2 regions of the Psychrosphaera sp. HA2-10 genome follow, and region 1 is predicted to be linked to the other one. Evidence: predicted binding sites of a transcription regulator. Region 1 holds the regulator's gene; the other holds the start of a gene.

Region 1 (15,928 bases):
TATCAGGCATAAGTTGACCACCAATAAGCCTTAACATTGTCGTTTTGCCTATACCGCTTGGTCCCATAATCGCTGTTATCTTTCCTTTTGGAAACTTTAGCGATATATCATCGTAGATAACGCGGTCGCCTCTAGAAAACGTAACATTCTTTAACTCTACCAAAGCCTCAGGCTGGTGATCAGAATCTGAAGAATTTTTATTCACCTTGTCTCCGCTTAATTAGTGGTATGCCCATTGATCGGACATTGTATTGATTAATGCGCCAATTAGCTATGTTTGAAATGTTAAAAATTATGAATTTCAAATAACTTTTTAGTCTAATTATAAATTTGTCTAAGAATTAACTAACTATAAGTGAAAACAGCAATATATTTTGCTTTCTGGCGCGACTAACGCCACAATAACGGTACTATTTTATCAATATTTTTAAGTTTCTTTATCATGTTAATCGCTTCAATTATTCTGATTATCTCTTTTGCTGTTTTAGTGTGGGGCGCAGACAAGTTTGTGTACGGTGCATCAGGTTTAGCTAAAAACCTTGGAATATCACCAATGATCATTGGTCTAACGATAGTTGCAATGGGTTCATCTGCACCCGAAATTATGGTTTCGGCTAACGCTGCGTTAAAGGGTGCGACAGACACGTCCGTTGGTAATGCCATTGGTTCGAATATTACTAATATTCTTTTAGTCTTGGGTATCACTACTTTAGTTCGCCCGTTATTAGTTTCATCCTCAACGCTGTATCGAGAAATGCCAGTTTTATTAGGGTTTACTCTATTGGCTTGGTGGGTATTAGCCGACAACTATTTGTCTTTTAATGAAGGAATATTACTTCTCGTCTTGTTTTTCGTATTTATCGGCTACCTCATTTACCTAGCAAAACGTCCTAATTCGGCTGCAACTGATTTACTCCTTGCAGAAGTTGAAGGTGACATTCCTGATAACCTCCCAACTCTTAATGCCGTGTTTTGGGTTATTGCGGGTTTAGTTTTATTGCCATTAAGTTCTCACTTTTTAGTAGACTCTGCTGTCATAATTGCTCAGCACTTTGGAATAAGCGAGCTCGTTATTGGCTTAACTATCATAGCAATCGGTACAAGCTTACCTGAGCTCGCCGCCAGTGTTGCCGGCGTTTTAAAAGGTGAAGATGACATGGCCATAGGTAATGTTATCGGCTCTAACATTTTTAATATTCTTGCGGTATTGTCAGTAGGGGCGTTAATTAACCCTAGCGAAATTGACCCATCGGCTGCATCGCGTGATATTTTTGTGATGATAGGTGCAACTGTATTATTGTTAATTATGGCAATGAGTTTTGCGCAACGCACTCGACGTATAAATCGCGTTGAAGGTTTTATTTTACTGTCTGCGTTTGTTGGTTATCAATTCTTGCTATTTGCCTAAGTTTAAGGTTTTAACTATGAATCCTTTAGTTTTATCTGCATTAAAAGTTATCGAAATTGAAAAAAATGCGATAGAGAATTTAGTCCAATCTTGTGACGAAAATTTTGTTGCCGCGTGTAATATTATTATGGGTTGTAAAGGCCGAGTGATAGTAACGGGCATGGGCAAGTCGGGACACATAGCTAATAAAATTGCAGCTACGTTAGCAAGCACAGGCACTCCTGCATTTTATGTTCATCCAGGCGAAGCAAGCCATGGCGATTTAGGAATGTTCACTAAACAAGACGTTGTCCTTGCGCTTTCGAACAGTGGCGAAACGTCTGAAATTGTTACTCTACTGCCAGTTTTAAAACGATTTGGTTGTCATATCATTGCTATGACAGGTAATAAACAATCAACTTTAGCGCAAAACAGCGATGTTCATCTATTTTCAGGTGTAGAAGAAGAAGCCTGCCCGCTAGGCTTAGCACCGACCGCTTCAACGACGGCAAGCCTTGTACTTGGCGATGCCCTCGCCGTTTCACTATTGGAAGCAAAAGGTTTTACAGCAGAAGACTTTGCACTAAGCCACCCCGGAGGTGCTTTAGGTCGTAAGTTATTACTAACAAACAAAGATATAATGCATACAGAAGATCGCATCCCTGTTGTTAGCGATCAAGCAACCTTAAAAGAAGCGATAATCGAAATGTCCGCCAAAGGTCTTGGCATGACTGGTATCACCGACAAGGACAACACCTTGATTGGTATTTTTACCGACGGTGATTTACGCCGCTGGTTAGATCATGACTCATTTAAAACGGATCTTAAAATTACCAATATAATGACGACAAACGCTACCTCTTCAAAAGCCAACGTATTAGCAGCTGAAACGTTAACTTTAATGGAAGCCAAAAAAATTAGTTGTTTATTTGTCATTGACGAGCACAACAAACCCATCGGTGCGCTTAATATGCATGATTTACTGAAGGCTGGAGTTATTTAATGAAACGATTTGAAACCTGGTATCAAAAAGTCTCAACTGACGTCAGTGCTCGCGCTAAGAATATTAAATTGCTTATTTGTGATATTGATGGCGTGTTTTCAGATGGTTCTGTATACATGGCTAATAACGGTGAAGAACTCAAAGCATTTAATACAAAAGATGGCTTCGGGCTTAAGTCTTTAATGAATATAGGATGTGAAGTTGCAGTCATTACCGGGCGACGCTCTAAAATTGTTGAAGACCGAATGACAAGCCTAGGCGTGAAATACATATATCAAGGTATGGAAACAAAACTAATCGGTTTTGATCAACTGTGTGCAGACTTATCCGTCACCCCATCACAAGTTGCTTTTATTGGTGATGATTTCCCTGATGTACCAGTGATGCAAAAAGTCGGGTTGGCTATTTCAGTTGCCGACGGCCATCCTTATGTAAAAGAGATTGCACACTACTGTACCGTTACTCATGGCGGAAAAGGTGCCGTGCGCGAGTTAACCGATCTGCTAATCATGGCACAAAAAGGTGAAGCGTTTATTACCAGTAATTTTGAAGGTTCAAGTACCTAATGAGACTTAGATTACTTGTTCTCCTTATTTTTGTTGGCATCAGCCTTTACCTTTGGTTTCCAGCTTTTACCAATCAAAGTAATGCTGATGACTCAGAAGAGCCTGTGTTAACGCCTGACTTCACTGCAACATTACTGCATCAAGAAATGTTCGACAAAAACGGTACTTTAAAGCAAGAGGTGTTCTCACAAAAAATGGAACACTACGCCCAGTTAGCTTTGACTTACTTCGAGCAGCCCGAATTTATTATTTATCAAAACAATGCTCCGTTTTGGCGATTAGCCGCAGATCTTGGCAGTGTTCAAGATGGCCGACTAACCTTAGACAGTAACGTTAAAATGTACCAGTTAACCAATAACGAACTCGTAACCAGTATTGAAACCCAATACTTAGAAATAGATCTCGACACTCAAGTCGTTGAGACCGACAAGCCAATTATAATTCGCGGTGAAAAAACAACTATTGAAGGGCAAGGTCTAACTGCCGATCTTAAAGCTCAAACAGTGAAACTTAAACATCACGTAAGAACAATTTTAAAAGGGACGAAAAATGACTAAATTCATCAAGATGACGCTTGTTATGCTTGCGTTTGTTGGCGTTAACGCTTTTGCTAACGACGATCTGATTATTGATTCTAAAAACCAAGATCTTGATTACAAAAATAACACTATGTATTTCAGCGGTAACGTAAAAATACAACAAGGGACGCTCACGATCACTGCTGATGAATTATATGTAATTACAAAAGACGGCGTAGGCGAAAAACTAATAGCAAAAGGCAAACCTGCTCGCTTTTTGCAAAATGATCCTAATAACGAAGCATTAGAGGCCACAGCATTAGAAGTCGTTTATATGATTAATGAGCGTATTTTAGAATTGAATGGCCAAGCTAAATATAAGCAAGGTAGCTCGATTGTTGAAAGTGGTAATATCGTATTTGATTTAAATGCACAAAGAGTCAAAGCTGATGGCGACAAGTCCACAGGTGGTCGTGTAACTACTACGATAAAAACGAAAAAAACACAGCCAAATAATTAAGTAGAGAAATTAAATATGACCAAGTTGGTGGCAAAGCACTTAGCCAAATCCTATAAAAGTCGTCAAGTTGTTAAAGATGTGAGCTTGTCGGTAGAAGCTGGTCAAGTAGTTGGCTTGTTAGGACCAAATGGCGCCGGTAAAACAACAACTTTTTACATGATTGTTGGTTTAGTGCCTAACGATAAAGGCTTAATTCAGCTTGATGATATCGATTTGAGTCACGAACCGATGCATGTAAGAGCTCGCAAAGGCATTGGTTATTTACCACAAGAATCGTCTATCTTTAAAAAGCTGACAGTTTCACAAAACATAATGTCGGTACTAGAGATGCGAAAAGATATCGATGCAAACCAACAAGCTGATTTGCTTGATGACTTAATTGCTGAATTCCATATTGATCATATTCGCGATAGTCTTGGCATGGCATTGTCTGGTGGTGAGCGACGCCGCGTAGAAATTGCAAGGGCATTGGCTGCCGATCCAAAAATTATTCTATTAGATGAGCCTTTTGCGGGTGTTGATCCTATATCTGTCATAGATATAAAGAAAATAATTCAACAATTAACAGCAAAGGGAATTGGTGTACTTATTACCGATCATAATGTCCGTGAAACACTTGATGTCTGCGAAAAAGCCTATATCGTTAGTCATGGAGAGCTTATTGCTGAGGGAACTCCGGCTCAAGTGCTAGAAAGTGACATAGTTAAGAAAGTTTATCTTGGTGACCAGTTCAAACTTTGATATTTTGGTAGCACGAATAAGTTTATTTTAGTCAGTACTTTACTGGGATCAAATGAGACCAACATTACAACTTAAAATGGGTCAGCAGTTAACAATGACCCCGCAATTACAGCAGGCTATTCGTCTGTTGCAGTTGTCGTCATTAGAATTGCAACAAGAGATCCAAGAAGCCTTGGATAGTAATCCTTTGTTGGAAGCTGATGAAGAGCATGGCTCAGTTGAACAAATCGATTTACCACAGGACAACCATGATCGTCATGAAAATGAAGCCTCTGTTTCATCTAACGACGACGATATCGAGTGGACGCGAGAAGAACGCGATACAAACGAAAATATACAAGATCAGACCATAAGTGATGACTTGCCCACAGATTCCAGTTGGGATGACTACATGAGCGCAGCTCCTGCAAGCTCAGGCCCTGCTTACGACGGTGAAGACACCGTTTATCAAGGTGAAACAACTGTTGATATTCAAGACCATCTAAAATGGCAATTAAATCTATCCCCTTTTTCCGAACATGACTTAGCTATTGCAACAGCCATTATTGATGCTATTGATGACAAAGGCTTTTTGACGGTATCTGTTGAGGATATCGTTGAGTCTGTAGACATAGAAGATGTTGAGATAGAGGAAGTTGAAGCGGTTTTAAAACGCATCCAACACTTTGATCCCATTGGTGTTGCAACGCGAGGGTTACAAGAGTGCTTGTTGGTTCAGTTAAAGCAATATAGTCCTGACACACCTTGGCGTGAAGAGGCTATTGAACTTATTGCTGAAAATATCGACCTCTTAGCGAACCGTGATTATCGCACTATAATTCGCAAAACAAGATTAAAAGAATCAGAATTAAAAGAAGCACTAGACTTGATTCAACAACTGAATCCAAATCCCGCAAGCCTAGTTATAAAAGACGAAATTGACTATGTAATTCCAGATGTTACCGTCGTAAAGAAAAAAGGTCGTTGGTTAGTAGAGCTAAATCCTAATTCTATGCCTAAAATTAAAGTGAACGAACAATATGCTTCACTGTCTAAAACTTCAACCAATAGCTCTGATGCGCAATTTGTTCGTTCACACTTACAAGAAGCAAAATGGTTTATTAAAAGTTTAGAAAGCAGAAACGACACTTTATTGAAGGTATCTAATTGTATCGTGCAACAACAACAAGCATTTTTTGAATACGGACCAGAGGCGATGAAACCAATGGTTCTAAATGATGTAGCAGAAATGGTCGATATGCATGAGTCCACGATATCGCGTGTGACAACACAAAAGTTCATGCACACTCCCAGAGGAATCTTTGAGTTAAAGTATTTCTTTTCTAGCCACGTTAGCACCGAAAATGGTGGTGAATGTTCATCCACTGCAATACGGGCTTTAATAAGAAAGTTAGTTGCTGCAGAAAACCAAGCAAAACCGTTAAGTGACAGTAAGATTGCTGATATTCTGGCCGAACAGGGCATCCAAGTAGCCAGAAGAACTATCGCAAAATACCGGGAATCGTTAAACATTCCCCCTTCAAACCAGAGAAAACGATTGGTTTAACAATCCATTTTATCAATTCAGAAGGAAGTGCATATGCAAATTAATTTAACTTGTCGTCATGTCGATGCAACAGAGTCTTTAAAAGAGTATGTTGATACGAAATTTGCAAAGTTAGAACGTCATTTTGACCATATTAATAACGTCCACGTGATTTTAGACGTTGAGAAACTCAACCAAAAAGCAGAAGCAACCATGCACGTAAATGGTGGTGAACTATTTGCGGCATCCGAGCATACTGATATGTATGCTGCAATTGATTCCTTAATTGATAAACTTGACCGTCAAGTAATTAAACATAAAGAAAAGTTAACTAGACATTAACTCTTTTTATTAATTTTAAAGCGCCATGGACGGTGCTTTTAACCAATCTTTTGAGATTTAAATCAAAAGAGTAAAGCAGTAAAAGATAACCATGAATGTAAAGCTACTCCTGCGACCTGAGTGCACAAAAGTGCTGACAGATTGCCAAAGCAAGAAAAAGATCCTCGAACACATCGCAGAGATCGCGAGTACAAAATTACCAGATCTCACTTGCACAGATATACTCTCGAGTTTGATGAATCGAGAAAAGTTGGGAAGCACAGGAATAGGAAATGGCGTTGCTATTCCTCATGGAAAAATAAAACCAAATGAAAGCCCAGTGGCGGTATTAATTGTTATCCACCCTGGCATTGATTACGATGCAATAGACAATAGACCAGTTGACGTATTTTTTGCGTTACTCGTTCCCGAAGATCAGTGTGATGTGCATTTAAATACGTTAGCATCAATCGCAGAGATTTTTGATAATAAAGAAATGCTTCGTAAAATAAGAAGCGCCGAAACTGATAATGATCTTTACCAAATAATTGAAGCTGCTTAATCATGCATATATTTATCGTTAGTGGCCGTTCAGGCTCAGGGAAGACTGTCGTATTAAGAGTACTAGAGGATCTAGGCTACTATTGCGTAGATAATTTACCGGTTAATCTATTACCTGCATTATCACACTCCTTATCTAAAAATTATCCTCAAGTTGCCGTCAGTATTGACGTTAGAAACTTACCCAGCTCTGAACAAGAGTTAATGGATAATTTAGATTTCTTACCTAAAGGCGTAAAGACGACCGTTCTATATATAGATGCTAAAGATGACGTATTAATTCGTCGCTATAGTGAAACAAGACGCCTACACCCTTTAACCAAAGGTGATGCGTCATTACCTGATGCAATCGCACAGGAGAGTAAGCTTTTAGATGGGTTATCGTCTAGAGCAGATTTATATATTGATACCTCGGATTTAAATGTTCATCAACTAACCGAGATGGTGAGAGAAAAGATATTAGGGAAGTCTGATAAAGAACTTATTATTACGTTCGAGTCCTTCGGTTTTAAATATGGTGTACCAAATGATATCGATTTTGTATTTGACGCTCGATTTCTACCAAACCCTCATTGGGAACCAGAGCTTAGAGCATTAACCGGTTTAGACTTACCTGTGAAAGATTTTTTCTCTAGTCAACCACTTGTGAATAAATTCATATTTCAAATCAATAACTTTATGTCCACCTGGCTACCTCACTTAGAGCGTAATAATCGTAGTTATTTAACGATCGCAATAGGCTGCACCGGAGGAAAGCATAGGTCTGTATATATTGCTGAAACGCTAGCTGAGCAATTCCGTTCTCGTGGAAAAAATGTAAAAACTCGCCATCGAGAGATGAGCCGTTATTTAGAGCAACTGTAAGGTCACAACCCCAGTGTTATCACGAACAATTACAATCCAGAATAAGCTTGGGTTACATGCAAGGGCTGCGACGAAATTGGCGCAACTCGCCTTACAATTTGATGCAAAAGTTCAAATACAACAAGGTGATAAAACCGCCAGTGCGGATAGCGTCATGGGCTTACTAATGCTTGCAAGTAATCAAGGTAAAGAGATACACGTTACCGCAACTGGGAGCGATGAAAAGCAAGCTCTCGAAGCTATTTGTGAACTTATTTCTAATCGTTTTGATGAATCTGAATAACTAATTATCTCGCTACAAAAACAACCAGTTACTATCATAAAACGCTAATCTAAGTTAGACTTGTGCACAAGGTAAACAACAGAAACCTACGCTCAAGAAATGCCAGAACTACTAGAACAAGAATATACAATTCCTATTAATGAACTTAATACTGCCATCAGTGACGGTATGTTTGTTCGTGTGCGGAATATGCTTGATTCTATGGCCGCAAATGACATTGCACTGTTGTTACATTCTTCTCCTCCAAAAAGTCGTGCCGTTATTTGGCAACTCATTGACAGTAGTATTCAAGGCGACGTTTTAGAAGAGCTTTCCGATGAAGTTCGTAATCCAATATTACGAGCAATGGAACCGGAAAGAGTTGCTGAGGCTGCTACTAATCTTGACGACGATGACTTTTCAGAAGTACTAAGAAGTATGCCCGATGCTGTTTATCGTCGAGTGCTGAAGAGCATGGATAAACAAGATCAAGCGCGCGCAGAGAGAGTGATGTCATATGAAGAAGACTCTGCAGCGGCACTAATGAATACCGATACAGTAACGGTTCGTCCCGATGTGACCGTTGACGTAATATTGCGATATTTGCGATTAAAAGAGTCTTTACCTGAAAATACCGATTACCTTTATGTAGTCGATAAGCAAGATCATTTTATTGGTGAAGTATCTTTGTCGGCACTTGTTACCTCTAATCCTAGTAAACTGATATCAGAAGTAATGGAAACCGACTTCGAAGTGATTCCTGCATCTATGCACGAGTCCGAAGTGGCAACCTTATTCGAACGTTATGATTGGATGACGGCCCCCGTAATTGACGAGCATGGTTTGTTGTTGGGCCGAATTACTATTGATGATGTTGTAGATATTATTCGTGAAGACGCTGAGCACTCCATGTTAAGCATGGCGGGTCTTGACGATGAAGCCGACACTTTTGCTCCAGTATTAGACAGTACCCGAAAGCGTTCATTGTGGCTTGGCGTAAACCTATTCACAGCATTACTCGCCGCTTTTGTATCAAGCTTATTTGAAACAACACTTGATGAATTGGCGTTTTTAGCAGTATTAAACACCATAGTCCCCAGTATGGGCGGTGTAGCGGGTAGCCAAACCCTAACCTTGGTTATTCGTGGTATGGCGGTAGGTCACGTTACAGATTCAAACTCTAGATGGTTGCTCGGTAAAGAGCTTGCTATCGGTTTCCTAAATGGTCTTATTTGGGCTGTATTGATTGCAGGTGTTGTTGCCATATGGAAGCAGGACTTAATGCTTGGTGGCGTACTCGCATTTGCTATGCTCATGAACCTAGTTGCAGCTGGCTTATCTGGCGTATTAATTCCACTTGCATTAAAACGCATGAACATAGACCCAGCTTTAGCAGGTAGTGTTATACTTACCACAGTGACCGACATAGTCGGCATATTTGCATTCTTAGGCACGGCGACTTGGTTGTTATTGTAACCTCGTTTAATTAGTAATTAGTCGCGATGCCTTCTCAGTAAAATTGGAAAAATTAAATGATTGAAGTTGGAAAAACCAACACCTTCCCTATCTCAAAAATCGTCGACTTTGGTGTTTTTGTGGATGCTGGAAATGGCGACGAGCTACTAATACCCCGTAAGCACGCTCCTAAAGACGCAAATGAAGGCGATGAAGTAACAGTTTTTGTTTATCTTGACTCGGAAGATAGACCTATCGCCACGACACAAAAGCCTAAAGTTGAAGTAGGCCAATTTGCTTATTTAAAAGTAACTGATGTAACCCGCGTTGGGGCATTTGTTGATTGGGGATTAGATAAAGAACTACTCGTTCCTTATGGTGAACAGCACAGGCCGATGGAAGTGGGTGAACGTTATTTAGTCTATGTATATTTAGATGACTTAGATCAGCGCCCTACTGCCTCATCAAAAATTGATAAATTTGTAAAAGACGAAAACGAAGGTACGTTTAAACCTGAACAGCAAGTCGACTTAATTATCGCCAATAGCACAGATTTAGGCTACAAAGCTATTATCAACCATAGTCATTGGGGTTTGTTATTTAAACAAGATGTTTTTCAACGACTTAGTTTTGGTCAAACTAAAAAAGGATTTGTAAAACAAATTCGCCCAGATGGTCGTATCAACTTAAGCCTACAAGGTGGACAAGTTACTCGAGATAAATACTCAAAGATCATCATGGAGTTTTTGAAAAAAGAAGGCGGTTTCGCGGCCGTTCACGACAAATCTAAGCCTGAAGTTATCTCCAAGTTATTTGGTATGAGTAAAGCGGCCTTTAAAAAGGCAATTGGCGGTCTCTACAAGTCTGGCGATATAGTTATTGAAAAAACTGGTATTCGTTTAGTAGAAAAAGAGTCTGGTGAATAGCAAAACTAATCGAACTTAATAAAAAAAAGGAAGCCTAGGCTTCCTTTTTTATTCGCTATATTACTGCGTTAGTTAATGTATAAATAACAGTCAATTTAGCTTAGCTCTCTCAAAACTATTAGCCTAAAAAACCGTATTTAGTTACCCGCAATTTTCATGTTCTCAATTAATACTGAACCAGTTTGAACAGCACCACGACGCTCAACGTCGCCGCCTATAGCAACAATTTGTTTAAACATAGTTGCTAAATTGCCGGCAATTGTCACTTCGGATACTGGATACTGAATTTCACCGTTCTCAACCCAAAAACCCGCTGCGCCACGACTGTAATCGCCGGTAACTGTATTAACACCCTGACCCATAAGCTCAGTCACTAATAAACCTTTATCCATTTTTTTGAGCATTGATGCTAAATCTGGATCGGTTTGACTGATAAACCAATTGTGGATACCACCAGCATGACCTGTCGTTTGCATCCCCATCTTCCGAGCAGAGTATCCAGTTAACAGATAAGTAGTAAGTACACCAGCCTCAATGATATTTCTATCCTTTGTTGCTACCCCTTCTGAATCGAATGGACTGCTTGCCAGGCCTCTAAGCACATGAGGCCGCTCTTCAATGGTTAAAAAGTCAGGCAAGATTTTTGTATCTATGCTGTCCATTAAAAACGATGAATTCCGATACAAGCTACCACCACTAATTGCAGAGACTAAGTGGCCAAATAGTGTAGACGCAACTTCAGCATGAAATAATACTGGTACTTGGCAAGTATCTAGCTTTCTGGCATTAAGCCTTTCAATTGCAGCTTTTGCAGCTTTGTTGCCAACAACTGAAGCCGCATCCATTTCTTCAAATACACGATCAACTGTGTAGGCATAATCACGCTGCATTTCATCGCCAGACTCAGCAATTACAGAGCAACTTAAACTATGGCGACTGCTTGGGTAACCTTCAATAAAACCATGCGAATTACCATAAACTTTAAAACCTTGGTATGACGATAATGACGCCCCGTCTGAATTTGTGATTCTAGGATCCGTCTCAAAAGCTGTTTTTTCAGCTTCTAAACAAAAAGTTATGGCTTCTTCTGGTGAAATTTCATAAGGATGACATAGGTCTAAATCTGGGATGTCAGTCGCCATTAATTCAGACTCAACAAGCCCTGAATATGGATCTTCGTTGGTATATTTAGCAATATCAATAGCCGCTTTAACCGTTCTTTCTAATGCTTCGTGACTTAAATCGGCGGTTGAGGCTGATCCTTTATGTTGACCAACATAAACGGTAATGCCTAATGCGCCCTCTTGGTTAAACTCAATATTTTCTAATTCTTGGCAACGGCTAGAAACCGAAATACCCTTCGATTTACTGATCACAGCTTCTGTTGAAGTTGCACCATGTTGCTTGCTCAAGTCTATCAAATCGGCAATTGCAGTTTTCACTTCACTGATTTGTTGAAAAATGTCGCTATTATTCGTCATAAAGGCTCAAAAATACTGGTTAAATTTGTCACTTGAGCATACCATAAATCTATATATTCGTTTATCAAATTCTAATGATCCTATTGTTATGACAAAACCATACTATTTAATGCCTGATGATGAAAATTACATCAGTAAATCAGAAATAAAACAAGAAGCAAAAGACTTACGCATTTTCGCTGAAAAGCTCGTTAAGTTATCGAAGTCTCAGCGTCAAAAGCTAACCGCAAGCGACGAATTACTTGATGCATTTAAGCTTGCCGATAAAATTTCTACCAAACCGGATGCTTTACGCAGACATATGCAATTTATGGCAAAGTTGCTTAGAGACGAAGCTCTTGATACTTTAAAGCTTGAGTATCAGAAGCTTACTACTCCTGGACAAGCAAATGATGCTCAAATGCAAAAGATCGAACGTCTAAGAGAAGCCCTAATTAACAAAGGTGACGACGCCATTAATGATCTTTTAGAGCAGGCTCCAACGTTAGAACGTCAAAGAGTTAGACAGTTGACACGTCAGGCTAAAAAAGAAGTAGAAAAAGAAAAACCAGGAAAAAATTATAAAGAGTTATTTCAGTATATAAAAGACGGACTTAGCAGTTAGGAGCTTTGCAGTGAACTACTTAAATCAACAAGGATCATTCTTTAAAAAGGTTTGGTTTTCTATCGCATTATTGGCAACACTTTTTTTAAGTGGCTGTAACGGTCACAAAGAAGAGGTTGTAAGTGAACAGACGGTAACTGGAACTGAAGCGACGTTGAGCATTGCGGTAAGAGATGCACTGAACAACGAAACCAATAGTTTTACTACCGGAAATATCGCCTCCATTGTTGTATCGTTAAATGATTTAAGTGGCGCGGCAATTAGTGGTCAACAAATTAGTTTCTCTACTAGTTCTGGTAATTTATCGTCAAACTCTAGGCTAACTTCAACAGACGGTACAACCACTGTTTCGTTAAATACTTCTGACCTAACTTCTGGTGTTGTGGTGGTAACAGCAAGTACGGTCGTAAACGATGAAACTTTAACTATCGATACAGCATTTGAAGTGCTTTCCGCTACAACGGGAAATGTTCAGTCGCCATCACTTTCTGTTACCCTAAAACGCAATGGTGAATCAGTAAATCGCTTTAAAGTTAATGAAGCTGCCCAACTAGGTGTAATTCTTACCGATGAAAACGGCGCTCCAATTGCAGATACTATTGTTAGTTTTACGGCTGAGCTAGGTTCATTAAATGCTAATACAGCATTAACAACAGCAAGTGGCCTAGCCGAAGTAGAATTAACTGGAACTGAAAGTGATTTAGGTGCTGCACTTGCAACAATCTCAGCAACAATCAACGATATTACGTATGCAGATACAATAGCTTACGAAATAGTCTCTGCCGACGCATTAGAAGAATCTAGCACCGTTTTCTTTGGCTCATTTGACGATGCAGGCAACTTTGTAGAAGGTGAAATTAAATCATCGCTATCCGATGCTAACGGCGTTACCAGTATAAGTGCTGGCGGCACCTTGGGCTTATCAGTATCTTTGGTCGATGAAAACTTTAATCCAATCACAACGGCAACATCTGTGTCGTTTACATCTACGTGTGCTAGCAATAGTGATGCTACATTAGATGCAAATGCAACAACAATAAATGGCGCTGCAACTTCAACATATCAAGATATTAGCTGTGCCGGTGCACAAGGTAATGTAGATACAATTGTCGCGACAGTTAGAGTAAACTCTGCTGACCTTACCGCAACTAAACAGATCACTCTATTGCCAGAAAGCTTAGGTTCAGTAGAGTTTGTTTCTGCTTCACCATCATCTATTGTACTTAAGGGTACTGGCGGTCAAGGTAAGCAGGAAACTTCAACGCTGACTTTTTTAGTGAAAGGCCAATTAGGCAATCCTTTAAGCCAACAACCGGTGGCGTTTTCATTAAATACTGAAGTAGGTGGGTTAGCTTTAGCTTCAAATTCAGGTGTTACTAACAATGATGGATTAGTAAGTGCTAAGGTTATAGCAGGTTCAGTACCAACCGTAGTTCGAGTCACTGCTTCAACTACAAACTCTAGTGGTGAAACTATTGCGACTCAGTCTGATCTCCTGTCTGTTAACACTGGCCTTCCGGATCAAAACTCATTAACTCTGTCACTATCGACAATAAACCCAGAAGCACGAAATATTACTGGAACCGAAGTAACTGTAAGAGCTTACTTAGCCGATAGCTTTAATAACCCAGTTCCAGATGGCACAACAGTTAACTTTACAACTGAAGGTGGCGCTATTGAGCCATCTTGTACAACCGTTGAAGGAAACTGTGCGGTCACTTGGACTTCTCAAGAACCTTACCCAGATAATCACCGCGTTACAATTCTAGCCACTGCAGAAGGCCATGAGTACTTTGTGGATGTAAACGGTAATAACATCTACGACACCGCTGACGGTTTGAGTGCGAATAGCTCCATCTTAAGTATTAATGAAATCAAGTCTGGCCTTGTCCGTATTAGTCCGCTATCAGGTGGATTTATTGATATGCCAGAAGCATGGCGTGATGATAATGAGAACTACGTTCGTGACACAGGTGAATTATTTATTGATTCAAACAATAGTGGCGATTACACAATTGAAGACAGCTTATTTAATGGCCCTCAGTGCCAAAGCGGCTGTGCAACCGGTAAGTTTTCCACGATTCGTAAAGCACGTGTTTTGATTACATCAAGTTCTGCTGCGTTTTACCGAGTACTTGATAGTACTGATACCGTCTTGTCTAGTAATTATGACAACACTGCGACAAACGCTGAGATTAGTATTCTTCGAGGCGCATCAAATCAGTTTACACTCGAGATGTCCGATTCACAGCTACAAGTGCTACCGCAAAATACTAACATCACTATCGCGTCTTCAGTTGGAGAGCTTGTTGGTGGCGGCAATGTTGTAATTGCAAACACAGTTGGATCATCAAACCCATCAGTTCCGGGTACAACGTTTATAACGTTTTCTGTTATTAACAATTTAGTATCTGATGATGATCCTGTTACTGGTGCACTGACATTCAGCGCAACGACACCATCAGGCCGAGTTACATCAGGCACTATAATAGTAAACCTGCTGTAACTTTTACCACATTGCTATTTCCATATAAAAAGCCAGCAGTTAAGCTGGCTTTTTTATTTAGATAATTTACGTCTAATCGCAGGCAGTAAAGCTGAACTTAGTTAGTACCACCTACCGTCATCGCATCTAGCTTTAACGTTGGCTGGCCAACACCTACAGGGATGCTTTGACCATCTTTACCACAAACTCCAACGCCTTTATCTAAGGCTAAGTCATTGCCTACCATTGATACTTGCGACATTGCATCTGGGCCATTACCAATTAAGGTAGCACCTTTTACCGGCTTAGTAATTTTTCCGTTTTCAATTAAATAAGCTTCTGACGCTGAAAATACAAACTTACCCGACGTGATATCAACTTGGCCACCGGCAAAGTTGTTTGCGTAAATACCATAATCAACGCTAGCAATAATGTCTTCAGGTGTGCTTTGTCCTGGCAACATATAAGTATTTGTCATACGAGGCATCGGCATATGCGCAAAAGATTCACGACGTCCATTACCAGTCGCTGGCACACCCATCAAACGAGCGTTAAGCTTGTCCTGCATATACGATTTCAACACGCCGTTTTCAATAAGAACATTGTATTGAGCCGGTACACCTTCATCGTCAATATTTAACGAGCCACGTAATCCATTTAATGTGCCATCATCAACGATAGTACAAAGCTCTGACGCGACTGATTCACC
Region 2 (15,928 bases), 290 kb from region 1:
GGTATCCATTGTGTGGCGCCAGCAGGACTTTTAGTTTGAACCCAGTTAAACATCATTAGGTTATCCAGATAGTTTGTAGACCATTGAGTTGGTGTCACGGTCCATGCTCCTTCCAAACCACTCGTGGTTGTATCTGCACCCTTACCAGTTCCACATTTATTTTTCCAACCTATGCCTTGGTCTTCAATAGCCGCAGCTGCTGGCTCTGCACCAACACAATCTTTTGGCTTTTTAGCTCCATGGGCTTTACCGAATGTATGACCACCTGCAATAAGAGCAACAATTTCTTCATCATTCATTGCCATACGACCAAATGACATACGAATGTCGTTTGCGGCTAATAAAGGATCTGGAACACCATGAGGGCCTTCAGGGTTAACATAAATTAGTCCCATTTCTACTGCAGCAAGAGGGCCTTTAAGTTTGCCTTTTTTGTCACGACGCTTGTCGTCCAACATTTTGGTTTCTGGTCCCCAGTAAACTAAGTCTGGTTCCCAATCATCAGCACGACCACCGGCAAAACCAAAAGTTTTAAAACCCATTGATTCAAGAGATACGTTACCTGCCAATACCATTAAATCTGCCCAAGATAGATTACGCCCATACTTCTGTTTGACAGGCCATAATAGACGGCGAGCTTTGTCTAAGTTTGCGTTATCGGGCCAACTGTTTAGTGGATCAAACCGTTGTTGACCACCTGCCGCGCCGCCACGACCATCATTTACTCGGTATACCCCGGCACTATGCCAAGCCATTCGAATCATAAAAGGACCATAATGACCATAATCCGCTGGCCACCAGTCTTGAGAGGTTTTTAAAACAGTCTCAATATCACTTTTTACTTCTTTGATATCTAAAGTTAGGAAAGCTTCACCATAATCAAAATCTGCACCATATGGATTAGATTCTGGTGAGTGCTGGCGCAAAGGGCTTAGGTTAAGTTGTTTTGGCCACCAAAAGCTATTCGTTTTAGCATTTGAGCCAGAAAACTCAGACTGGCTAGATTGTTCTGAAGCGTTTGCGGTCTGTGACGATAAACTACCACTGAGAATAAGACCGGCAACCATCAGGCTTGATGTTAATTTAGCTAATTTCATTTTTATTTCCTCCATATGGAATTTATTTTTAGCTAGCCTGCAAATGATAGAAGCAGATTTCAAGTATCGACAATTCATAATACTGAACCCTAAATTCTGTTTTTTAGAACATAAATAAAATAACAAGGCAAAAAGCTAGGAAAGCCTATTGAGGTCAAGTTGCCAGTGTTATAATTAGTGATATTTTGCTTTCTACGTATATTCGTTTGAAAAAATTTTAGGGTTTTTATGTCGTCAGTTAATAAGTTAGATCGCCGTTTTTGCGTAGCGCCAATGCTGGATTGGACCGACCGTCACTGTCGTTATTTTTATCGCACTATGTCAAAATATTCGGTTTTGTATACGGAGATGGTCACTACTGGTGCAATCATTCACGGTAAAAATGACTTTTTAAAGTTTAATAAAGAAGAGCAACCTGTCGCTTTACAGTTAGGTGGTAGCGATCCAGAAGCGTTAGCGCACTGTGCCAAGCTAGCCGAAGAACGAGGTTACGACGAAGTAAACTTAAATGTAGGTTGTCCATCAGATCGTGTTCAAAATGGCATGTTTGGCGCCTGTCTAATGGCAAAACCGGAGTTGGTAGCGGAATGTGTTGCAGCAATGAAAGCGGTGACAACTATCCCTATTACGGTGAAGTCTCGTATCGGCATTGATGATCAAGATAGCTTTGAATTTTTATTAGATTTTGTTACCAAAGTTAAAGCTGCTGGTTGTGAAACGTTTATCATACACGCACGAAAAGCTTGGCTTACAGGCCTTAGTCCAAAAGAAAATCGTGATATACCGCCACTTGACTACGACCGTGTATATAAAATTAAAGAGATGTTTCCTGAACTGGAAATTATCATCAACGGCGGTGTTAAAACTTTAGATGAGAGTCTTGAGCACTTAAAGCACGTCGATGGCGTGATGGTTGGTCGCGAGGTTTATCAAAATCCTTACATAATGGCTGATGTTGATGAAGTTATTTACAAAGACGATCATGCCAAGATTACTCGCTCTGGCGTATTAGAAAAAATGTCCGACTACATTACTAAACATGAAATGAATGACGGTCGTGCATGGCATGTTTTACGTCATATGATGGGCTTATATTTAGGCTTGCCGGGCGCGAAAATATGGCGTCGATATTTAAGCGAAAATGCAGTTAAAACAGAGAAAAAAGGTAAAGAGCTTATACTAGAAGCCACCGAATTTTTTCGCGAAAGAGGAATTGACTAAAAAGTGGTTAAATTTACCACTGAGTAACTTTTGGTAAAAATTTAAAACTTTATGTTTGTACACACAAACCTTGAAAGGCCCATTTTATAAGGGTCTTTTTTTATTCAAAGCTTGGCACAACCTTTGTAATAGTATCTCCGACTAAACATAAAACATCAGGAGATAAGTCATGCAATCATTAGTTTTAATCAGCAGCCTAGTTCTAAATACACCTGTTTCAATAAGTTCGTTATCTGATACTCAAGACTTGAATAAGTTGATAAATGAGCAAGTTACCACAGTGCAGAAGCAGGTTCACCATAACACTCAGTTATCTATTTTAGACACTGACATCTTACAAGTTAGACACATAGTAAAATTAGCGAAACGTGTAAGCAGCACAAACAACGAAGCAAGTGAATAATTATGGTGAGTTCGTTAACGCTGTTAGTTGTTTCGATATTGCCTGTCATTAGCTTGGGAGTAGTTTACGTTATCGTAAATGCAGTCAACTCCTCTAGCTTTGTTAATGCGATTTTTTCATACTTAAATAAGCAAATTAGTTTGTAGTCAATTTGCTTAAGTTGCTTCACTCCTCCAAATTCCAAATTCCAAATTCCAAATTCCAAATTCCAAATCTAAAACAACTACGACTTATAAAGTTGCGCCAAATTTTCAAACTAAAACTCATGTTTCTGAAGCGCTAGTACAACTCTTAGAACTGCAAGATTAGAGTGCTGGTTGATTTGCTCAAAAGTTGGTCAACTTAACCACCAAGTAAATGTTTTAAAGTATGGCGTTTTAGCCGATCTAATTAATTTCTAATAAAAACAGTTACTTATGGTGTTTATTAGGGTGGCACGGCGATTGAAAGTATAAAAGTGATTTTGATTAACCCACTAAACGATCAGGAGATTCCCATGGGTGTACTAAATAGATTTGTTGATGTAGTAAACGCTAACCTAAATGCGGCTTTAGATAAGGCTGAAAAACCAGAACATATGTTAAGACTAATTGCCCAAGATATGGAAGAGGCTTTGGTTGAGGCTCGCACACATGCAGCTAGTTTAATTGCTGAAAAAAAGCATATCACTAGAGATTTGGAATTGATCTTAAAGCAGCAAAATGAGTGGCAGGTTAAAGCGGAATTGGCACTTAATAAAGGTCGGGAAGATTTAGCAAGAGATGCATTAGTCCAAAAAGAAAAAACATCTAGCGAAGCTGAAGTATTTAAGGCGCAACTAGTAAGAATAGAAACAGATTTAGAAACAATATCATCGGACACTAGTCAATTACATGTAAAGCTAGCAGAAGTAAAAGATAAGTTAAAAAGCTCTAATCGACGTCATGAGTCAGCATCTGTCCGCCAACGCTCTCAACAAGTAATGGATAGTAACAAGATTGATATGATCAGCAATCGTTATGAAGCATTGCAGCGCAAAGTAGATGACCTAGAAAGCCAAGCGGATGCATATGACTATACATCAAGTAATTTGCAAGATGAGTTTAAGAAGCTAGAAGTCGAATCAAAAGTTGACGAGCAATTGGCACAATTAAAGCAAAAATTAGCGAACGCGTAGGAGCAAAGTTATGAAAAATGAATATGTCGGTAATCCAATCACTAAAGATGCATTAAATAGAAAGTTAACGGGTGTGTGTGCTGGTATGGCAAAGCACTTTAATCTGCCTGTTTGGGCTGTTCGAACCGGAACCGTGATATTTGGTTTGTTTTACCCGTCAGCAGCTATTTTTGGTTATCTATTGGCGTCTATTTTGATGCCAACTCGGAAATACTACTAATTGAAGGGGAGCGTCATGGCTAGTTTTTTTAAATTTACTCTATATCTACTAGGTATATGTTTTATATTAAGTTTACTACCAACTTTTTACTTCAATATGGAAGGGTTTAATCACTGGGTAAGTATTGGAGGAATAACAGAAAATATTATTGGTTTTGGTGTCGCAATCATAGTGTTTTTTGGTCTTGCTGTTGCATTTATAAGTTTGTTCGCTGGACTATTTGTTGTGTTTGCTATGGTAGTTGGTGGGATAATATTAGCAGGGCTCACAGCTACTTGGCCGATTGTCTTGTTGGCAGTGATCGCTTATTTAGTATTTTCTCGAAACGATAAAAATCAATAAATAAATATCCAATCAAGACCTAGGTTACGGTATGATTATTATTAAATAACTTTGTTAGGTGTATGAAATGAAAATAATTGTACTTTTATTAGGTTTATTATTGGCTAGCACAAATGCAATAGCTGACTTATCGATTTCAGCGACGGATGCCTCAGTTCGTGCACCAATACCAGGTATGAAAAATACCGTAGGATATTTGAAATTAACCAATAATGGTGAATCTGACGTAGTACTTGTTAATGCTCAGAGTAATGCATCAAGGGTATTAGAATTCCATAATCATGAAATGACAAATGGGGTTATGCGAATGTATCAACAGCAAGAAGTAAAAATACCAGTAGGTGAAACAGTAGTTTTTCAGTCTGGTGGACTACACTTAATGTTTTTAGACGTTGAGCCAGGTCTTAAAGGTAATAATCTTGTAGATGTTACCTTTGAAACAAGAAGTGGTGACAAATTCATTATCCCGTTTAATGTTGAGTCAATAAAAGTAAAACATCACCATCACTAAAAGAAGGTCAAAAAAATGCAAAAGTGGTTAGCAGCAGGCCTTGGAGCTATTGTCGTTCTGTCTATTTTACTGGCACAATACTGGAGTTTCATGCCGGATGTATTTTCTGTAGAAGAGCGCGCCCTTTCAAAAGCAAAGCAATTAAACACAACACCGGTTACAGGCTTTACAACAACACATACTTTAATTGAAGTAACAAAAGTACTTCTCGATAAACCGGGTGGCTACTTATCAAATGACATCGCACCGCCTTCTGTATTTCTAGATAATATTCCTGCATTTGAATTTGGTGCGTTAGAAATGAGCAGGGATTTAGCATTGGCGTTGCGTCGAGATTTCAGTCGCTCTCAATCTCAATCGGTAGAAAATCCGTATCTAAAAGTCGCGCAACCACAGTTCAGTATTGACCATAACTCGTGGGCTCTACCAAGCTCGGAGTCTTCTTATCGTATGGCTGTAGAAGCTCTAGAAAAGTACCGTGATTCATTAAGCGATGAGCAGCAAGGTTCTGCACAATTTTATGCACGTGCTGATAATTTAAAAGACTGGTTAAATGAAGTAGAAAAACGCCTAGGAAGTTTAAGTCAAAGATTAAGCGCGAGCGTTGGCCAAGATCGCATTAACATAGATTTAGCAGGTGACACTGCTGCGATACAATCCACACAAACTGCCAAGAGCCAAATGGTACAAACGAGTTGGTGGAAAATAGATGATGTGTTTTATGAAGCTAAGGGTGCAAGCTGGGCACTATTGCACTTTTTGAAAGCGGTTGAAATCGACTTTGCTAGCACATTACAGAAAAAAAATGCGCAAACAAGTTTGAAACAAATTATCCGAGAGCTAGAAGCGACACAACAAGCTATTTGGAGCCCAATGATATTAAATGGCAGTGGATTTGGAGTGTTAGCAAATCACTCTCTTGTAATGGCTAATTATATTTCAAGAGCAAATGCTGCAATTATCGACCTTAAAACATTATTAACGCAGGGTTAAGCTACTATGTTTGTGTCAGTTTTGAAAGTTATCGCGTTGGTCTCTTTGTTAATCATTGCGTCACCTCTTTACGCAAAAGATATTTTCAGTTTTTCACTTGGAATTGATCAATGGAAGAATGATGCTCCCTCAACTTATGGAGTCGCCAGTGATAATCTACTTGAATTTAAAGATGACGGTGCGACAGCACGTCAATTGGAGTTGTCCCTTAGCCATAAGCTACCACTGATACCAAATATTCGATATGCGATGTCATCGACAGATCAAACAGCGAATAATACGCTTGCGCAAACTTATGTTCTAGGCGGAGAAGTGTTTAGTGTTGCAAGTCAGTTATCCTCAGAAAATAAAACTCAGATACATGACGTGTTACTTTCCTATCCAATGCTAGATTTTAGACTGTTAAAAATAGACATGGGACTTTTGGCGCGTTACCAAAAGTTGGAGATTAATACGAGCAAAATTGGAGACACTCAGCAGTCAATGGTCGACTCCGATAAAATTGTGCCTATGTTGCATGTAAACTTAGAAAGTGGTGTTCCGTTACTTGGCTTTTTCGTTTTTGCGGAGTTTAACAAAGGTGACAATAACCACCTGTATCAGAGTGGTATCGGATATACGTTTGACAATAATCTTATTCCAGATGTGGATTTGAGAGTAGGCTTTAGAAATGAAAATATAGACTTTACCGCAGGTGATGGTGTGATTTTTCATCAAGAATTAGACGCGACCTTTGCAGGAATGAGAGTCCGCTTTTAAGCGTTAATTGAGCTATGCTTTTGTGGCAACTTGATGATTGCTGTCGAACAAGTCGGTAAAGTCTTTTAAAAGGTATTGTAAGAATTCACTATCATCAGGAGCATTCACTAAGCGACTAAGTTCGTAACCAGATTGGGTTAACTTATAGTACGTAAACACCACATCTTTCTGTTTTATGGTCACATCAAAACTTTGTTTGTTTTGCGCTATAGAAAGTGTGTCATTGGCGTTGTAAGCAGCCGATTCAATTTCTTGCTGATGTATAAGTCCTAATTCAGCCAATGAAATTAAGTGCGTATACGATAATCCGAATTGATTTAAATTTAAGCTAATTTTACCTGTGTTAGAAAATAGGCTTATCAGCGTCGGTTTTTTGTAAAGGCCGGTTAATATTCTGCCTGAATGCTCATCATTAAATCGACACATAAGCCTAACGGCTTTATAAAATATTTTTGCCTCTTTAGTTCCAAGTTCCGCAAGTGTTTTTAAACTTCGGTAAGAAAAGGAACCTTGTTGAACTAACTCAACAGACAAAATTTTTGCCCAAAGTTCGTGCATTGATGGTGTATAGCAACGCTTTGCCATATCAGTAAACTTCATTACCCAATCCAAATCTAACCTATCAATGAGGACATCACCCTTTACATAATCTAAGGCCAAACTAAATATTTGCTCTAAGTTATACTGTTGCCTAGCTTCGGTAATTTGATCTCGTTTGTTGATGCGCTGCGATATACTTAAATCGGGGTCTCGAAGTAAAACAACTTCATCATTCTTGAGACGATTGATTACTTTGTTCTCTTCTTCATGTCCTGTAGCGATTTCAAAATCTATACCCGTTAATTGCTTAACGAGGTTTAAGTATTTTGTTCGTGAATCTACAGAGTTAGTCATTTAATTTTTTATTCTTAATCACCGAGTTATTCATAATCTTTAAAACATCAACAAAAGTCAAAGAAATAGCAATATTTTAATATTAAGTTTTTGTACAAAAAGTGGTTTTGTTTCTACACTTAAGTTGGACTTTATGAATTATAAGTATTATTTCTAACGAGGATGTTGCTGGCCGATGCCAACTCAAAAAACTAAAAGCCAAGATGATTTTCTTTTTTCGGGACAATTGCTTACCGCTGACGATAACATTAACGAACAAGAATGTTTGGACCATTGGAATATCTTAATTGTTGATGACGAACCAGAAATCCATCAAGTTACAACGATGGCGCTAGCAGGTGTAAAAATTGCGGGTAAAAAGCTCAAGTTTTTTCATGCGTACAGCGCAGCGGAAGCGTTAGAGCTTTTAAAAGAACAAGATAAAATCGCAGTGACGATTTTAGACGTTGTTATGGAAGATGATGATTCAGGGTTAAAGTTAGTTCGTTGTATAAGAGATAGGCTGGCGTTATTAGACATGCGTATTATTTTACGCACTGGACAGCCTGGCTTTGCACCTGAAGAGCAAGTAATCTCTGATTACGAAATTAATGACTACATAATGAAAACTGAAACGACTCGGAGTAAGTTGTTTACGTCTTTGTGTTCTGCTATCAGATCTTATCAACAACTCTGCATTATCAGTGAGGCGCGAGACTTCCTGCAGCGACTCACTATTATGAATAGTGCATTGATATCTCAAACGACGTTTACGTCGTTTGTTCAATGTTTAGTTCATAACTCGTTAGATTTATTCAGTGCCTCTGGCTCGGGTTTATTATTAATTGATCAAGGAAAAAAGAAAGGCGAGCCTTCTCGATTTGTAATTGAATATAGCAGTGAGCGCACACACCAGTTTGTAGGACAAAACTTTGAGGATGTTTTGTCTGACGATATTGTTGTCAAAATTAAGCAAACTATACTAAGCCAAACCTCTTATACACATGGCTCTGACTTGATTTTATTTATTCCATCAAAGTCATGTAGCGTTATATTGATACTATTTGATGTTTATCCGAATATAATTAGACCGGAGCTTATTCAATCATTTGTCTCTAATATCGCCTCCGATGTTGATAATTCTCTGCTTTTAAAGCAGATTAGTAACATTGCCTATCTGGACTCGTTAACAAAATTGCCAAACAGAACCAAGTTTATTGAGGACTTGGATTCTCTACATAAATCGAACAAACAAATAAAGTCAGTTACATTAATCGATATAGAGCACTTCTCAGATATTAATGATGGGCTCGGTCAGGATTATGGCAATTTGCTACTTGTCGCAGTTGCAGAACGGTTAAGTTCAGAATTTAGCGAATCTGTGATGATTTATCGAGTTGCTGCCGATGTATTTGGCGTTATATCAACTAAGGCTTCGCTTGAAGAGAGTGAAATCCTAAGTGTATTCGATTTACCATTTATGGCCGGCGAGCACCTAATCCCAGTCAACGTCCGAATTGGTATTTCTAAAGGTGAAAATAATGTAGCCAACGGTTTAGTACTTATTAAACAAGCGAATATAGCTTTAAATCGAGCTAAAAAAGGTCAACAGAATAGAGCAAGTTACTATGCCTCGGAAATGGAAGATGAGACGGCATGGCGCTTAGATATGATCCGTAAACTCACTGATGATTTTTATGCACAAAAACTGCAAGTATGGTATCAGCCACAAATAGATTTAAAAGAGAACAAGATTATAGGGGCTGAAGCGCTGTTAAGATGGCCTAATGAAAATGGTGGCTTTTATTCACCTTTAACATTCATACCACTAGCGGAATATACAGGACTTATTGTTGATATTGGTAGTTGGGTTATTGAGCAAGCTTGTTTAGAGATCTTAAAACTTACAAACTTGGGTTATAAAGACATCCGAATTGCTGTAAATGTATCTATGCCTCAGTTTAAAAATAGTGCTTTTGTTGACACGGTTTTAGCGCTTACAGAAAAACATAATGTTAAGCCTGAAAACCTTGAGTTAGAAATCACTGAAAGTGTGGTAATGGACGATACAACACTAGTTGTAACTGCCTTAGAGCGCCTACGTCAATTAGGTTATACAATCGCGATAGATGATTTTGGAACTGGCTTTTCGTCACTGAGTTATTTGCACAAACTGCCTATCAATCGACTAAAAGTAGATCGAGAGTTTATCAAAGATATTGGCTTTGGTGGTGACGGTATTCTAGCAGAGACAATTATCAACTTGGGCCAAAAGCTAGGCTTAGAGGTTATTGCGGAGGGCATTGAAACAGCCTACCAACAGGACTTTATAAAGCAGTTAGGGTGTGATGAGGCACAAGGTTATTATCATGCTAAACCAATGCCAGCTGCCGATCTTGAAGAATTCCTTCAAAATTTCGACAGCCAACAAAAGTAATTGTAACGATTTAATTTAGTAACGGTTTAAGATATTTTGCGGTGAAAGATCCTTCGACATCGCATATGTCTTCCGGTGTTCCTGCAGCGACAATAGTTCCGCCACCAGAACCACCTTCCGGTCCCAAATCAATAATGTAATCAGCCGTTTTTACAACATCTAAGTTATGTTCAATAATAACAATAGTATTACCATGGTCTCGAAGACGATGGATAACAGTTAATAGCTGCTCAATATCATGGAAGTGAAGGCCTGTGGTAGGCTCATCCAATATATACAGCGTTTGTCCTGTATCCCGCTTCGACAACTCCTTAGCAAGTTTAACACGTTGCGCTTCACCACCGGATAAGGTAGTTGCCGACTGGCCTAACCGAATATAACTAAGGCCAACATCCATTAACGTTTGTAATTTTCTTGATATTGCAGGAATAGCATCGAAAAACTCTCTTGCATCTTCTACCGTCATCTCAAGTACTTGGTTTATATTTTTACCTTTGTACGTGACTTCAAGCGTTTCCCTGTTATATCTCTTACTACCACACACATCACACGGTACATAAACGTCCGGTAAAAAGTGCATTTCGACTTTTATAAGGCCATCACCTTGGCAGGCTTCACAGCGACCACCTTTTACATTGAAACTAAAGCGACCGGCTTTATACCCTCGAGCCCTCGCTTCCTGTGTGCCAGCGAATAGATCTCGAATATTAGTAAATATTCCGGTGTAGGTTGCTGGATTAGACCTAGGTGTTCTACCAATTGGGCTTTGGTCAATATCAATAACTTTATCTAACTGCTCCAGGCCGGTAATTTCTTTATACGGTGCAGGCTCAGACAACGTCGCTTTATTTAATGCACAGTGAGCAATAGGAAATAAAGTACCATTAATTAGTGTAGATTTACCCGAGCCTGATACGCCGGTAACACATGTCATCAAGCCAATTGGGATATCTATGGAAACATCTTTTAGATTGTTCCCTGTGGCGCCTTTTAACGATAACCATTTATCTTTGTTAACAGGCACTCGATTTTGTGGAACCTGTATTTTTCTTGCACCTGATAAAAATTGTCCGGTTATTGAATTAGGGTTGCTTTTTACCTCTTCAGGAGTGCCTTTGGCGATTATCTGACCACCATGAACACCTGCTCCAGGACCGATATCAATGACATAATCAGCGGCTCTAATCGCGTCTTCATCATGTTCAACCACAATCACTGTATTGCCGAGATCTCTCAGGTGCACCAATGTTTGTAACAATCTGTCGTTGTCGCGTTGATGTAGTCCTATTGATGGCTCATCCAGAACATACATTACGCCTACTAAACCAGCACCAATTTGGCTTGCTAGTCTAATTCTTTGCGCTTCACCACCAGATAGTGTTTCGGCACTTCGTGATAAAGATAAATAGGTCAATCCGACATTAACCAAGAAACCTAAACGTTCTCGAATCTCTTTTAAAATCTTTTCTGCAATTTGTGCTTTTTGGCCGCTTAGATTTAAGTTTTCAAAAAACTGGCTGGCGTCGCCAATTGACATATCAGTTATAGTCGGCAAATTAGTATTTGTAACAAATACATGGCGCGCTTCTTCTCGTAAACGACTGCCGCTGCAACTTGGGCATGGCTGTGTACTAATATATTTAGTTAACTCTTCTCGTACCGTATTTGATTCCGTTTCTTTATATCGACGCTCCATATTCGGCAATATACCTTCAAACGGATGATTGCGAACAACGACGTCGCCTCGGTCATTCATGTACTTAAATTCAATACTTTGTGTACCACTACCATTTAATATGACTTCGCGATGCTCAGATGGTAAGTCATTAAAAGGCAGGCTTAAATCAATTTTATAATGTTGAGCCAGTGACTTTAACATTTGGAAATAATAGAAATTACGCTTATCCCAGCCTCTGATAGCGCCACCTGTTAAACTTAGCTCGTCATTAATAATGACTTTATCTGAATCAAAATACTGTTTAACACCTAAGCCGTCACAGCTTGTGCAAGCGCCGGCGGGGTTATTAAATGAAAATAATCGAGGCTCTAATTCTTGCATTGAATATCCACAAACTGGACACGCAAAATTAGCACTGAAGGTTAATGGTGGAGCATCTCCGTCCATAAAAGCAATGTTAACAATACCACCACTTAACTCTAATGAAGTTTCAATGGACTCGGCAAGTCTTTGTTGAATGTCATCACGGACCTTCAAGCGATCAACAACAACCTCTATGGTGTGTTTTTTGTGTAACTCTAATTCAGGAGGATCTGATAAATCACATACTTCGCCATCGATTCTAGCTCTGATAAAACCTTGTGCAGATAAATTCTCTAATGTTTTTACATGCTCACCTTTACGGTCTCTCACGACTGGCGCAAGAACCATTATTTTAGAGCCTTCAGGTAAATCTAAGATACGATCAACCATTTGCGATACTGTTTGAGCTTCCAACGGCTCGCCGTGTGTAGGGCAAGTTGGTGTTCCCACTCGAGCATATAAAAGGCGTAAATAGTCATAAATTTCTGTGATGGTTCCCACCGTTGAACGTGGGTTATGTGAAGTAGATTTTTGTTCAATAGAAATTGCTGGCGATAAACCTTCAATATGATCTACGTCTGGCTTTTCCATTAACGAAAGAAATTGGCGTGCGTATGCTGATAAGGACTCAACATATCGGCGCTGGCCTTCGGCATATAAGGTATCAAATGCAAGTGAGGATTTTCCCGAACCTGAGAGGCCGGTGATTACGATTAATTTATCGCGAGGAATTTCAATATCTATATTTTTCAAATTGTGGGTGCGGGCACCACGAACTTCAATTTTATCCATATTCACTTCTTACCAATTCATTAGATCAGACAGTATGACACTAAACCGCCCAAGGCGTAAATAAAACACTGTATGAATAAACGGGTACAGAAGATCACTTTTGATAAAATTAAATGTGGTCAAAAATGGACCAACCAGTTAAAATACCGTTTCGTTGTCATGTTTTTTTACATTTCATTGTTAACAATAAAATTTCTCCAATAATAACAACGATTTGCGAAGTGGTCTGATGATTGCTTTAGCATTAACTAGGAATAGAATTATTTTAATCACTCGATACCTTATCGGGTTTGAAGGAAGTGGTATGTTAAGAATATTATCAATTATTTTAGTATTAGGTACGGCATTAAGCGCACAAGCTGATACAACAACATTAGGATGGGACTTCGGAAACCGATCTAATTTTGTTAATACGGTTGCTGGTGAAAATAACTCAGTTAGTAATGACTACAGCTCGTTTGATGCAATGAGTTATCAGCATCTTGCTGGTCGTGGCTGGGTAGCCTCTGAAAGAGAAGCGGTAACTGTTAGTGGCTGGTCCATGGTAGAAAACCCAAATCGCACTGATAGACTAACAGCAGTAAGTGCCGACGTATATTCATGGGGAACTAACGGCATTGGCGTTGTTAATCAAAATGAAAGTTCTTCAAACAATGAACATGCACTCGATAATCGCAATGTTAACCAAGGTGAAAATCAAGAGTTTGTATTGCTGTCGTTTGCAGAAGAAGTTGCATTAGAAGGTTTTTGGGTTGGCTGGGAGTCAACTTATGGTGCCGGTAATGATGAACTAAATATCGGAACGCGTACATTGTCTACTCGCGCAGTGAACAAAATTGAAGATGAAAATCGTAATGTAGCATGGCAACGTGGGTTTTTAGATAACTCGATGACTAGCGCTATTAATACTACAGGCTCTGTGGCTAGTAGTAGAAACGTTGTTTACTACTCAATCGGTAATACAGCCGGTACTACTTCTAAGCATTGGATTGTTGGTTTGTTTCAGGAAGTAGTGAGCGGCAACTATGATGCGTTTAAACTTCGCGGTATTGTTGCTTCAAGAACTGCACCAACAAACGTTACTGAAGTGCCTGAACCATCAACTGTTGCGATGTTTGCTTTAGGTCTATTGTTACTTCTAAGACAGCAAAAATCTAACAAAAAGTTTCAGTTTCACGCTTAGGATTTACACTTCTAAATGATATAAAAAAGGTGGCGTTTGCCATCTTTTTTGTTTTTAATAATCTTATTTTTCCAAATTCTATATTTATCTTTTACAGAGGCATAAAAATGCTTAAACGCTTGTTATTACCTGTCGTTGTCATCCTTTCTCTTGGCTTTAGTAATACCTCATTTTCTGCAAATAATTATTATGAACAAGCTGTACAAGCATTTAACGAGAGTAATTATGAAGCTAGTTTCATTTATCTAAAAAACGCTTTAGAACAACAACCAAGAAACTTACCTGCAAAAATATTGATGGGGAAGATATACCTACACAAAGGTTATTTTGATGAGGCTATTACTGAATTTGAAGAAGCTTTGGTTTACAAAGCAGATATCAACTTAATAGTTGCCGACTACGCAAGTGCTCTAAATTTCGCCAAGCAATATAAAAAAGTTTTAAGTTTTTCCGATGGTTATAACCTGAACTTGCAGAGCGAATATGAATTATTACTTAATAAAGCTATAGCTTATCAAAACTTAGATTTAACAGAGTTAACTAAACAAACTTATAAAAAGGCGGTTCGACACGGTAAAGTCGATATTAGAGCCTTTAATAGTTATGCGGCATTTCTATTAGCTGAAGGAGAGGTTGTCGAAGCAGAAATGTTAGTGAATAAGTCACTAGAGATGGCGCCATATGATCATAGAAGCTTACATTTACTCGGTACAGTGCAAATAGAAAAAGGCGACATTGACGCAGCAATACAGTCTTTTGAAAATGCCTTGTTAGATGTTGAAGAAGATCCTGTTGTACTGCGTTCACTGGTTAGAGCTTACATCAAAGCCGATAGATTACAGGATGCGAAAAACCTAATAGATAATATATTGAAAATGACGCCCAATGATCCTCATATGATGTTGTTATCTAGCTGGCTTCTATCAATTGATAAAAAAGATGCGGAGTCAGCTCAGATGTTAGAAGCATTATCAAATGCAACATCTCTAATTCCGGAGGATGTTTTTAATGAAGACCCTTCTTTAATATTTGTCGGTGCATTATCAGCTTATTTACAAGGTAATCTTGAACAGGCTTCTAAAGATCTTACTCGTTACTTAGCTGTTCGTGCTGGTGATACAAATGCAATCGCCATGTTATCTGACGTATATATAAAATTAGGAAAAGAGCAAGAAGCTGAATTGCTATTAGAGCGTTATGAATCAAGCGTTATTAAGAATAAAGACTTAGCGATTCGACTAGTTGATCTTTACAACAAAAATGGAAAACGCTTTGATGCAGAAAGACTCCTATCTAAGCTGCAAAGTGAATATCCCAATGAAATTGATATTCTTCTACGTCAAGTTAACTTATTAAACAAAGCTGGTCGCTCTATGGAAGCAAAGCGTTTAATCGAAAGTATTGAAAGCAAGAGCGACACCAATACATCCAGATTAGCTTTGGCCAAAGGCTTAATGTACCTGCAGAGTGGCGATATACCCAATGCGTCATCAGTTGCAGAGCAACTATTAAAAGCCCAGCCAAATAACCTTGAATTACTAAATTTTAAAGTCGCGGTATTAATAAAACAGAATGAAGCGGAAAAGGCTCAAGCGATTGCAGAACAAATCATCGAGCAAAAAAGTGATTTTTTTGAGGCTAGATTTAATTTAGCAACTGCATTGAAAATGCAAAATAAAATTAACCAGGCGCAAAGCATATTAATTGAGTTGTTTAAATTAAGACCAGAGAATAACGATGTTAAATATATGCTGAGCGAAACGTATGCGCTAAATAAACAGTTTGATAAAGCGATTCCTTTATTGGAGACCATTACTCTTGGGGTTACCGGTCAGCGAAGTAAAGAGCTGCTGTATGATATTTATTTTCAGTCAGGTGATTTTGCACAAGCTAATCGCAT

What was found. The regulator sigma-54, encoded in region 1, starts transcription at its own class of promoters, with help from an activator protein. The targets are predictions, from matches to a motif close to GTTGGCACGNNNNTNGNNT.
Region 2: a site for sigma-54 is predicted at 3,152-3,170, ahead of ACZ1GV_RS12110 (PspA/IM30 family protein). Genes of this name have one in related genera too.

What each region holds. Positions count from the first base shown of each region.
Region 1 covers NZ_CM146341.1:2,366,987-2,382,914, forward strand. Annotated here, with positions in the region: gene mlaF (phospholipid ABC transporter ATP-binding protein MlaF) at 1-205, opposite strand, end outside; gene ACZ1GV_RS10820 (calcium/sodium antiporter) at 443-1,408, shown strand; gene ACZ1GV_RS10825 (KpsF/GutQ family sugar-phosphate isomerase) at 1,425-2,390, shown strand; gene kdsC (3-deoxy-manno-octulosonate-8-phosphatase KdsC) at 2,390-2,956, shown strand; gene lptC (LPS export ABC transporter periplasmic protein LptC) at 2,956-3,513, shown strand; gene lptA (lipopolysaccharide transport periplasmic protein LptA) at 3,506-3,994, shown strand; gene lptB (LPS export ABC transporter ATP-binding protein) at 4,010-4,735, shown strand; gene ACZ1GV_RS10850 (RNA polymerase factor sigma-54) at 4,788-6,281, shown strand; gene hpf (ribosome hibernation promoting factor) at 6,315-6,602, shown strand; gene ptsN (PTS IIA-like nitrogen regulatory protein PtsN) at 6,694-7,143, shown strand; gene rapZ (RNase adapter RapZ) at 7,146-8,006, shown strand; gene ACZ1GV_RS10870 (HPr family phosphocarrier protein) at 8,020-8,289, shown strand; gene mgtE (magnesium transporter) at 8,389-9,744, shown strand; gene ACZ1GV_RS10880 (CvfB family protein) at 9,801-10,649, shown strand; gene pmbA (metalloprotease PmbA) at 10,787-12,130, opposite strand; gene yjgA (ribosome biogenesis factor YjgA) at 12,219-12,734, shown strand; gene ACZ1GV_RS10895 (Ig-like protein, group 1) at 12,745-15,240, shown strand; gene tldD (metalloprotease TldD) at 15,338-15,928, opposite strand, start outside.
Region 2 covers NZ_CM146341.1:2,653,044-2,668,971, reverse strand. Annotated here, with positions in the region: gene katG (catalase/peroxidase HPI) at 1-1,097, opposite strand, end outside; gene dusA (tRNA dihydrouridine(20/20a) synthase DusA) at 1,326-2,318, shown strand; gene ACZ1GV_RS12115 (hypothetical protein) at 2,488-2,721, shown strand; gene ACZ1GV_RS12110 (PspA/IM30 family protein) at 3,218-3,877, shown strand; gene ACZ1GV_RS12105 (PspC domain-containing protein) at 3,888-4,097, shown strand; gene ACZ1GV_RS12100 (hypothetical protein) at 4,113-4,439, shown strand; gene ACZ1GV_RS12095 (copper chaperone PCu(A)C) at 4,507-4,950, shown strand; gene ACZ1GV_RS12090 (DUF2333 family protein) at 4,966-5,943, shown strand; gene ACZ1GV_RS12085 (TIGR04219 family outer membrane beta-barrel protein) at 5,950-6,702, shown strand; gene ACZ1GV_RS12080 (TIGR03899 family protein) at 6,715-7,596, opposite strand; gene ACZ1GV_RS12075 (bifunctional diguanylate cyclase/phosphodiesterase) at 7,772-10,012, shown strand; gene uvrA (excinuclease ABC subunit UvrA) at 10,023-12,845, opposite strand; gene ACZ1GV_RS12065 (PEP-CTERM sorting domain-containing protein) at 13,150-14,028, shown strand; gene prsT (XrtA/PEP-CTERM system TPR-repeat protein PrsT) at 14,136-15,928, shown strand, end outside.